2 regions of the Pseudoalteromonas sp. SWXJ133 genome follow, and region 1 is predicted to be linked to the other one. Evidence: riboswitches for the same ligand, from Rfam matches in the RefSeq annotation. Region 1 holds a riboswitch; the other holds the start of a gene.
What was found. A riboswitch is a leader RNA that binds a small molecule or an ion and turns the genes downstream of it on or off. The one in region 1 is predicted to bind cyclic di-GMP.

Region 1 (4,411 bases):
ATTTATTAGAGAAGTTCACGACTTTTTCTTTTAGCTTCATGTCGTTGTTATCTAATTCTGGAACTTTAGTTAATTCGCCCTTCATCATCAGCCTCTAGAGTGACATTCGCATTACATCATCAATACCATTGAGCACTTTATTTCGCATTTCCATAAGCATCGAAAAGCTTAAGCTTGCTTTTTGACTTGCGATCATAGCACCAACAACATCTTCACTTTGTCCCGTATCAACGGCTTTCATCATATCTCCAGCAATATTTTGCTGTTCATTTATGGAACGAACTACATACTTAAAATCTTCACCTATATTTACATTTTCATTAGGAATTATATTAGGCTCAATTCGATCAGATGCAGCTAACTGCTGCATTTCCATCATTTTACCAAGCATCAATCGTTGACTTTCAATTGGGGACATTAGGGTTTCCTTTAAATTATGCTATTGCATCTATATCAATGCCGTATTCACGCATAGCGGCAAGTTTGTATCTTAATGCTCGAGTACTCACTCCAAGCGCTTCAGCTGTTTGAGTTCTATGTCCTTTAAAGCGACTTAGTAAACTATAAATATAATCAAATTCAGCTTGTTTCTTATTTTCTTTCAATTGAGATGAGCAAAAGGTAGCTGCCGCAGGTAAACAGTTAGGCAGATTGAGATCATCAGATTGAATCTCTGCACCACGAGCCATGACAAGCGCTCTTTGCATAACATTTTCAAGCTCTCGTACGTTTCCAGGCCAGTTGTAACAAAGCATAAGGTCTTCAGCTTGTTTACTAATATGATACTCAGATGAACCGTATTTCTTAATGAAATAATGAGCCAAAGGTAAAATATCATCTGTTCTATCACGAAGTGCTGGCCAACTAAGTGGCAATACATCTAATCGATAAAATAAATCTTCTCTGAAATACCCTTTTTCTACTTGCTCTCTTAGTACTTTATTAGAAGCAGCAATAATCCGTATATCTAGATTGATTTTTTGATGACTACCTAATCTTTCAACTTCACGTTCTTGTAAAACACGCAGTAACTTCGCCTGTAAATCAAGTGGTAGCTCAGTTATTTCATCAAGTAATATTGTTCCTCCATTTGCAAGTTCAAACTTACCTTCTTGGGAGTTAACGGCTCCTGTAAATGCGCCTTTATTATGTCCAAATAATATTGCCTCAAGCATATTTTCAGGTATTGCAGCACAATTGACCGCTACAAAAGGTTTATCTTTACGTTCAGAAGCTTTATGAATGAAATGAGCTAACTTTTCCTTACCCGTGCCTGATTCCCCGCTAATTAACACACTTGCTGATGTTTGTGCAGCCCGGTTAGCTAAGCGCAAAACTTGCTGTGACTTAGTCGATACAGCAATTAAATCTTCAACGCCGTTCTTCATTGAATTAGCATTACGAATAGTATTTTTTAGCTGTTGCTCAAAAAAAGGCTTTAATAAATAATCAACTGCGCCACCAATATTTATAGTCTTTGACGCAATTTGACTCTGCGAAGAATCAACAAGTGAGACTACTTGAGTAATCGGACACGTTTTGCGGATAAGCTTAATTAATTCAACTAATTCAATGTTTTTAATATCCGCATCAACAAAAATAAGCTCTGGTTTAATACTAATACAATGGCTTACTGCTTCAGCAATAGAATTGGTATGCAAAAATTTGAAGTTTTCAGATATAACTATTTCTATAAACTCAATATCCGGCTGCTGTTCACTTATCCATAAAAGGTACTTTTGGCTCATTTTATCCCCTACAAAACACATTAATTTGAATGTCGAAACAAACGAATCAAAACACGACGATTGGACGCTAGTCCTTTTTCTGAATTTTCGACAATAGGATAACGTTGACCATGAGCTCGCACTTCTAACATACCTTTAGGCAAACCAAATTCGACTAATCTTGAAGCTACATCATCTGCCCTTTCTTTCGAAAGCAGACGATTTGCTAAAGGAGAACCTACATTATCAGTGTGCCCATCAACCATGACTTTAGTTACACCTTTATCTAGCGAAACATAACGGACAAGATCTTTCAAAAAGTCTAAATCGTCCTGTTGATAAACCGTACGTTTACCTGTTTTAAAGTGAATTTCATGATCTCTTGCCTGCTTCCATGACAAAGGAGATAGATTAGTTAAACAATGTTGATATTGCTTAATAACATCACTACTGAAAATGTTTGTAAATGTCAGGCGTAATTGTTCATCTCCAAAACCTATAATACTATCAAGCCAACCACCTTGTTTTATTACTCTTAGTAAGGTGCTTTCATTAATATCAAATGTAGCTGTATTATTTGCAATATCCGAAGTGAATAAATTAAGTTGCGGAGGGGAAATACTTTTCGACTGCCAATCAGCTTTCTTAGAGTGGACTTGAACATCAGTTACAGTTTTATCTGGTATTAGCCATTTAAGAACTAATTTTTGGGGTTCTGCAGGAACGCGAATAATTTCTAACGATGCGTAGCTGTCAAAATTTTGACTCAACCGACAAGAAAAAGAACTTTCTTGTGTAGACCATAAACCTTTTTCATAAGCTTGAGTAAAAACCTGTTCTTTTGCTGTTGCATCATTAATTGTAAAAATTAAAAACAGACAACAAACTAAAAGTTTAATTGATGTGAAAATATAACTCATGAGTATTCCATACAACCTTGAATAGACCAACTAGGTCCTATTTAATATAAACAGCGAAATGTATAAAAATACATTTATAGTATTAAACGATGTCGCTAAGTTAATGTAGCCTCACGATCTTAGTTATCCCTTAGACTGGTAGCTTTGCGTCCTACACTTTCGTGAAGCTTGCCATTTAATTTACTTTAACTTTACTTTTATTACTTTTATTTTTTAAAAAGTGATAATTCACAACATGAAAAGTAACCCATATGGACTACTTTATTTTCAAGGTTATAGTTAATTAGAACCAAATGCAACTATAATTGCATTTAGTTCATCACTTATTCAGCATAACTAATAAACGAGATTAACCTAATGACCCGAGAACATTAACTCTCACAAAGTCTGGAATTTCGTTATAAGAAAGAACAACTAAGCCACCTTTTGTAAAACTCTTTGCATACCGAGCAAGCAAAGGCCTCAACTGAGGAATAACGATTAAAACGGGAGTCACCCCCCTTGTTTTCATGTCATCAACAAGTAAGGGCATCATCCGTTGAAATTGCCCTAATAAATTAGGATCAACAGGAAAGCTATCTAATGCCACTTTTCCTGCCTGCATCGCTTGATCTAGTGAACTTTGCATTGTACTTTCAAGCTTTTCATCAAGACTGTAAGCGGCAAGCTCTTCTTTATTACCCATCACCTGTTTTACTAATACATTTTGTAATGCGCAACGAACATCAGAAACCAATAAAATAGGGTCTTTTGTTACTTCAACACTATCAATTAAAGTTCCTGCTATAGTTACAATGTCTTTGATACTAATATGTTCTCGCAGTAATAACCGAATAACTTTCAGCTGTAAGTTAGTCGATAATGATTTTTCAAAAGTTTCAGCCAGACTAGGTGAAATTTCTTTCAATCTATCATTTAATCTCTGAACATCTTCGTAACTAAACAGCTCATCTAAGTGTTCTTTAATAATCTTACCAGTATGAGTAGCAATTACCGTACCAAGATCTACAACTGAATAACCCATATTTAAAGCTTTAGCTTTGCTATCGTCTTTAATCCAAACTGCTTCTAGTCCGTAAGCCGGATCGGTTGTAATTTCTCCGTCTAGAGTTCCATAAACATCTCCGGTGTTTAAAGCGAGTAGTTCTTTGGCATTTAAAAAACCGTTTGCAACGGGAACGCCTGTTAGATTAACTTTATATTCTTGAGGATTTAGCTTTAAATTATCTTTAATTCGGATTTCAGGTAATAAAAACCCTAATTGCTCTGACAGGTTTTTTCTTACACCTCGCAGAGTTTTAACCAGTTCCTCGCCTTTATTTTTATCAGCTAAATAAACAAGCCTGAACCCTAACTCCACTGACAATTTATCGACATGAGAAATATCTCCCCACTCTAAGCTAGCTTGCTGCTCACTTAAAATAGAGTCAGTTATTTGTTCAGCTTCGAGCAGTTCTGTTGTGGGGAGTGACCTTTGTAATCGCCAAGAAACGTAGAGTAAGGGAATTGCAAAACCCAAAAACGCCACAGTAGGCATGCCTGGTACAATGCCCAGGACTACCATAATTAAAGCTGCGGTAAAAATAACTCGTGGAGATGCAAGCAGTTGTTTACCAACTGTTTCACTCATATCCCCTTCATCGTTCATTCGCGTAACAATGATAGCCGCCGCTACAGCAAGTAAAAGTGAAGGAATTTGTGCTACAAGGCCATCACCAATAGTAAGTAATGCAAAGCGCTGAAAAGCTTCAGCTAAACTAAGAC
Region 2 (4,411 bases), on a different contig from region 1:
ATTTGGATTACCCCATTCATCGTATTCATTTGTTGTGAGTGGAATACTTTCATCAAGCATTGTGGTTAATACGTCTAAAAATGGTACATGACAGCCAACACCGCAATATAACTCTGGTGCCTGGTTTACAACCGCCCCCATTAATAGGCCACCGGCACTGCCGCCTGAGGCAAACACCTTATTGCTATCACAATAACCTTGATCAACAAGCGCTTTTGTCACATCAATAAAGTCACTAAAGCTATTTTGTTTATGCTCTTTTTTACCTTGCTCATACCATTCGCGACCTAGCATTTCAGAGCCTCGAACATGCGCAATAACATAAACAAAGCCACGATCGAGCAAGCTCAGTGACGAACTAGAAAAACTAGGATCAATCGTATAGCCATAGGCGCCATAGCCGTATTGAAATAACGGATTTGTGCCATCTTTTTTAAAGCTGTCTTTTCGATAAACAACAGATACAGGTACTTTAACTCCGTCGCGAGCAGTTACCATTAATCGCTCCGACTGATAGTCATCGGCATTAAAACTACCGAGTACTTTTTGCTGTTTAAGTAGTGTTTTTTCGCCAGTTGCTAAATCAACATCATATAAAGAGCCTGGTGTTGTTAAACTTGAGTAATAAATACGCGCAGTGCGAGTGTCTGGCTCTGGGTTCATTGCTATTGCAGCATAATAACAAGGATCGGCAAACTCAAGTGCCATACGATCCCCTAACCTATTAACAACTACGAATCGAGCTTGCCCTTGCTCGCGTTCACTCAATACCAAAAAGTCATTAAATAACTCTACACCTTCAAGCAGTACATTTTCTCTGTGAGCTGTATGCTCAAACCATTGTGTTTTATCAGCAATCGTTTCGTTTGTTGCTGTCATTAATCTAAAGTTTTTAGCTTGCCAGTTAGTCACAATATAAAATGTGTCACCTAGCTTATCTACGTCAAACTCGTGGCCATCTTCACGCGGCATTAATGCTTTAAATTCGTCAGTGGGCTTATTAGCATCAAGCACCCATGTATCGTTGGTCTCTGTCGATGCTAAATCAATAATAATTAAGCCTTCGTCGCGACTTTTACCAAGCCCCATAAAAAAGCTGCTGTCTTGCTCTTCGTAAACCATTACATCTTGGCTTTGCTCGCTGCCAAGCTCATGCCTAAATACTTGGTATCCTAGTAGCGTTTTTAAATCTTTTTTTACATAAAAAACAGTTTTATTGTCGTTAGCCCAAACAACCTGCCCTTCTGTATTTTCAAGTACATCAGGTAGCATTTCACCGGTCGTTAAGCTTTTAAAGCGAACATTATAAATACGACGACCTTCAGTATCTTCAGAGTAAGCCATAAGCTGCTCGCATGGGCTTAGTGCGACCTCTCCTAGCTCAAAAAACTCAAATCCTTCAGCTAATACATTCACATCAAGTAAAAGCTCTTTATTATCAGCCTTTATGCTTGTACTTCTATAATGACGCGAGTATTCATCATCACCACGAACTTCTGAGTGATACCAGTATTTCCCGTCTTTAACGGGTACCGAATTATCATCTTTTACAATGCGTGCTTTTAACTCTTCAAAAAGTGTATTTTGTAGTGGCTTCATAGCAGCTAACTGTTCATCGCAGTACGCATTTTCAGCATGTAAATGCGCAAGTACTTGCTCATCTTGGCGATCGTCATCGCGCATCCAATAGTAATTATCGGTACGTATTTTATTGTGGGTACTTAATGTATGGGCTTGCAGTTTAGCAATCGGGAAATTAGGTAATAAACTTAAAGAGTAGTCAGGACGAGACACAACAAAACCAATTAAAAAAATAATGTGATTTGCAGTTTATCATAAAAATAAAAAAGCCCATCCAATAGTTGGATGGGCTAAAACGGTAAACGCTTCATTACTAAAACCGCTATACCTTTGGGAAGATAATTCACTTGAGCTTTATATTTGCTGCCAAGCCATAGCCCAACTTTGTCCTACACCGGGCTCGAACATAAACTTTTTATCGTCACTCGCGCGGCAAAACTCATTAAATGGCCAAGGCCTACATTGATAAACATGCCCTGTTTTTGGCTGCAATACCTTTGTACCCGCATTATAGTTTTCACAATTTTCAGGGTACACGTAATCATAAGTATCAAGGTTATTAACAACACGCTCATCGCATTTTGCAATACAATGAAAATCGACATGCGCTTTACATATACCACTGCTTTGCAAAGCAAAAATTTCATTGTTTCTATAGGCAACAATTAAACCTTGTTCGGTCATTTTACCTGCGCTAACAAGGGGTACATGCACGTTAATATGCTCGGCAACTAAACGTGGCCATGCGTGAGGTTCACCTTGTTCAAGCGAGGTGATTTTGTAATCAAATGATAAACTAGCTAGCTCTCCTTGCATGTCATAAAAGGTTACACTCACCACATCGCCAATAAACAATTGGGTATGATGATTTAAGCAACCTATTGTTGACCACTTTCCACAGGCCAACGACGTATGCATAAACACGGCAACACCTTAAGAGTTACAAAATCTTATCCATACACTATGGATACACAAAAAATACACTGAGGGCAAGTGATACATAACAACACGTTATGCAGTAGTCCCGCTACCATAGCTTTTGGAAACTTTGCATCCTAACCTTTCGGCTAGTTTGCCAGCAATGCGGCGATTATAATTCGGCCTCGCATAACAATCAAACAAAAGAATGTAACCAAAAACAAAAACCAACCCTTTAAGGTTGGTTTAATGTGTTTTTAACTAAATAAATAAGTTAAAGGTTCTTTCGCCCACGTAAATACCAGCAACACCAATAAAGATATAAATATTAACCACGCAGGCCAAGACGCTTTTGTTACTTTAGCCTCAGAGTCATCCGCTTTTAACTCTTTTAAGCCTGTGATCATCGCCTTAACCAGCGGTTTGCCTTTTATTCTATAAACAATAATAGCTAATACATGCAAGCCAATAGCATAAAGTAAAATGTCAAAATTCAGCTCATGTAGCCAATTGGCAAAATCAATCGTATCGCTAGACACATATTGAGCAAGCGGCCCGTCAGTTAAAATACCATCACTGCTCATTAAGCCACTTACAAGTTGCGTTATGATCAATATAAAAAACACTATCACCATACAGCTACCGGGTGCTGAATGGCCTAACGATTCGCTTGGTGTTTTTAGCGCCTTTAAAATAGCTCTAGGAGAGTGCAGTAACCCACTTAATCTCGCGGTTTTACTACCAATAACACCCCAAATTAAACGTGTTACTATAAGTGCTAAAGTAAAAAAGCCAGCAACAAAATGAAGCTCAATCATGCCCTCTTCAATACTAAAATAAAGCACTGCAATACTTACAACCAAAAACCAATGAAAGCATCTAATAAACCCATCCCACACTTTTAACGTCGTCATTGCGCCTATCCTTAAAAAAACAGTATTATCTAATTCGTTAACTACTTTAACATCATAATATTAAGGTATCCTTATGAGCCATTCTACAAGCCGTGCGAGTAAATATCATGCAACCAGTTAAAAAAGCTATTTTAAAAGGCTTTTTAGATATGCTACCTCTGTGTTTAGCCGTTGTTCCTTGGGGTATTTTATGTGGTTCTTTAGCGATTCAAAATGGCTTTAGTGCACTAGAAACCCAAGCAATGTCGTTATTAGTCTTTGCAGGCTCTGCACAGCTTGTTGCGATTGAACTTATGGCGGGCAACACACCATTGCTCACAATTTTATTCACAACATTTATTATTAGCTCTCGGCACTTTTTATACGGTTTAGCTGTGCGTCATAAGGTCATTGATCAACCTATGCGTTGGCGCTTACCGGTGAGCTTTGTTTTAACCGACGAGCTGTTTGCATTTTCTCACCATAGAAAAGCATACAGAACAAAAACACGTTTAATATACGCATTGAGCGCTGGTTTTAGCTTTTATATTGCATGGAATATTTGGACGTTAATTGGCATTGTAGCAGGCACAATGCTGCCCGACTTAACTAATTTAGGGCTCGACTTTGCCATTGCTGCCACGTTTATAGCTTTGGTTATTCCGGGCATTAAAAATTTGGCCTCACTCGTTACGGTAATTGTAGCAGGCATTAGCGCAACGCTTTTAAAAAGCACAGGATTTGAGTTATGGCTTGTTTGCTCAGCGCTGCTGGCAATGGCCGCAGGTTACAGCACAGCAAGACTAACCACTAAAAAGGAAGTAACGCCATGATGACGACTATTTTACTCATGGCATGCATTACATTTTTTACGCGTTATTTATTTTTACACCGTGCTTTGCCGTTTAAAGTAGGCCCTAAAATGCAGCAATTTTTAAGCTTTAGTGCACCGGCAGTGCTTACAGCAATTTGGGTGCCTATCGTGTTTTTGAATGAAGATGGCATTAACTTAAACTGGC

Region 2: linked by a shared signal. The riboswitch ahead of I6F40_RS15745 (chitin-binding protein) and the one ahead of I6F40_RS06630 (OmpA family protein) in region 1 are both predicted to bind cyclic di-GMP.

What each region holds. Positions count from the first base shown of each region.
Region 1 is NZ_JADYXJ010000006.1:149,510-153,920, reverse strand. It holds gene fliF (flagellar basal-body MS-ring/collar protein FliF) at 1-85, opposite strand, end outside; gene I6F40_RS06640 (flagellar hook-basal body complex protein FliE) at 95-418, opposite strand; gene I6F40_RS06635 (sigma-54 interaction domain-containing protein) at 435-1,748, opposite strand; gene I6F40_RS06630 (OmpA family protein) at 1,769-2,647, opposite strand; cyclic di-GMP riboswitch class I at 2,749-2,830, opposite strand; gene flhA (flagellar biosynthesis protein FlhA) at 2,997-4,411, opposite strand, start outside.
Region 2 is NZ_JADYXJ010000024.1:26,259-30,669, reverse strand. It holds gene I6F40_RS15750 (S9 family peptidase) at 1-1,794, opposite strand, end outside; gene I6F40_RS15745 (chitin-binding protein) at 1,936-2,499, opposite strand; cyclic di-GMP riboswitch class I at 2,596-2,668, opposite strand; gene I6F40_RS15740 (cytochrome b/b6 domain-containing protein) at 2,757-3,413, opposite strand; gene I6F40_RS15735 (AzlC family ABC transporter permease) at 3,521-4,225, shown strand; gene I6F40_RS15730 (AzlD domain-containing protein) at 4,222-4,411, shown strand, end outside.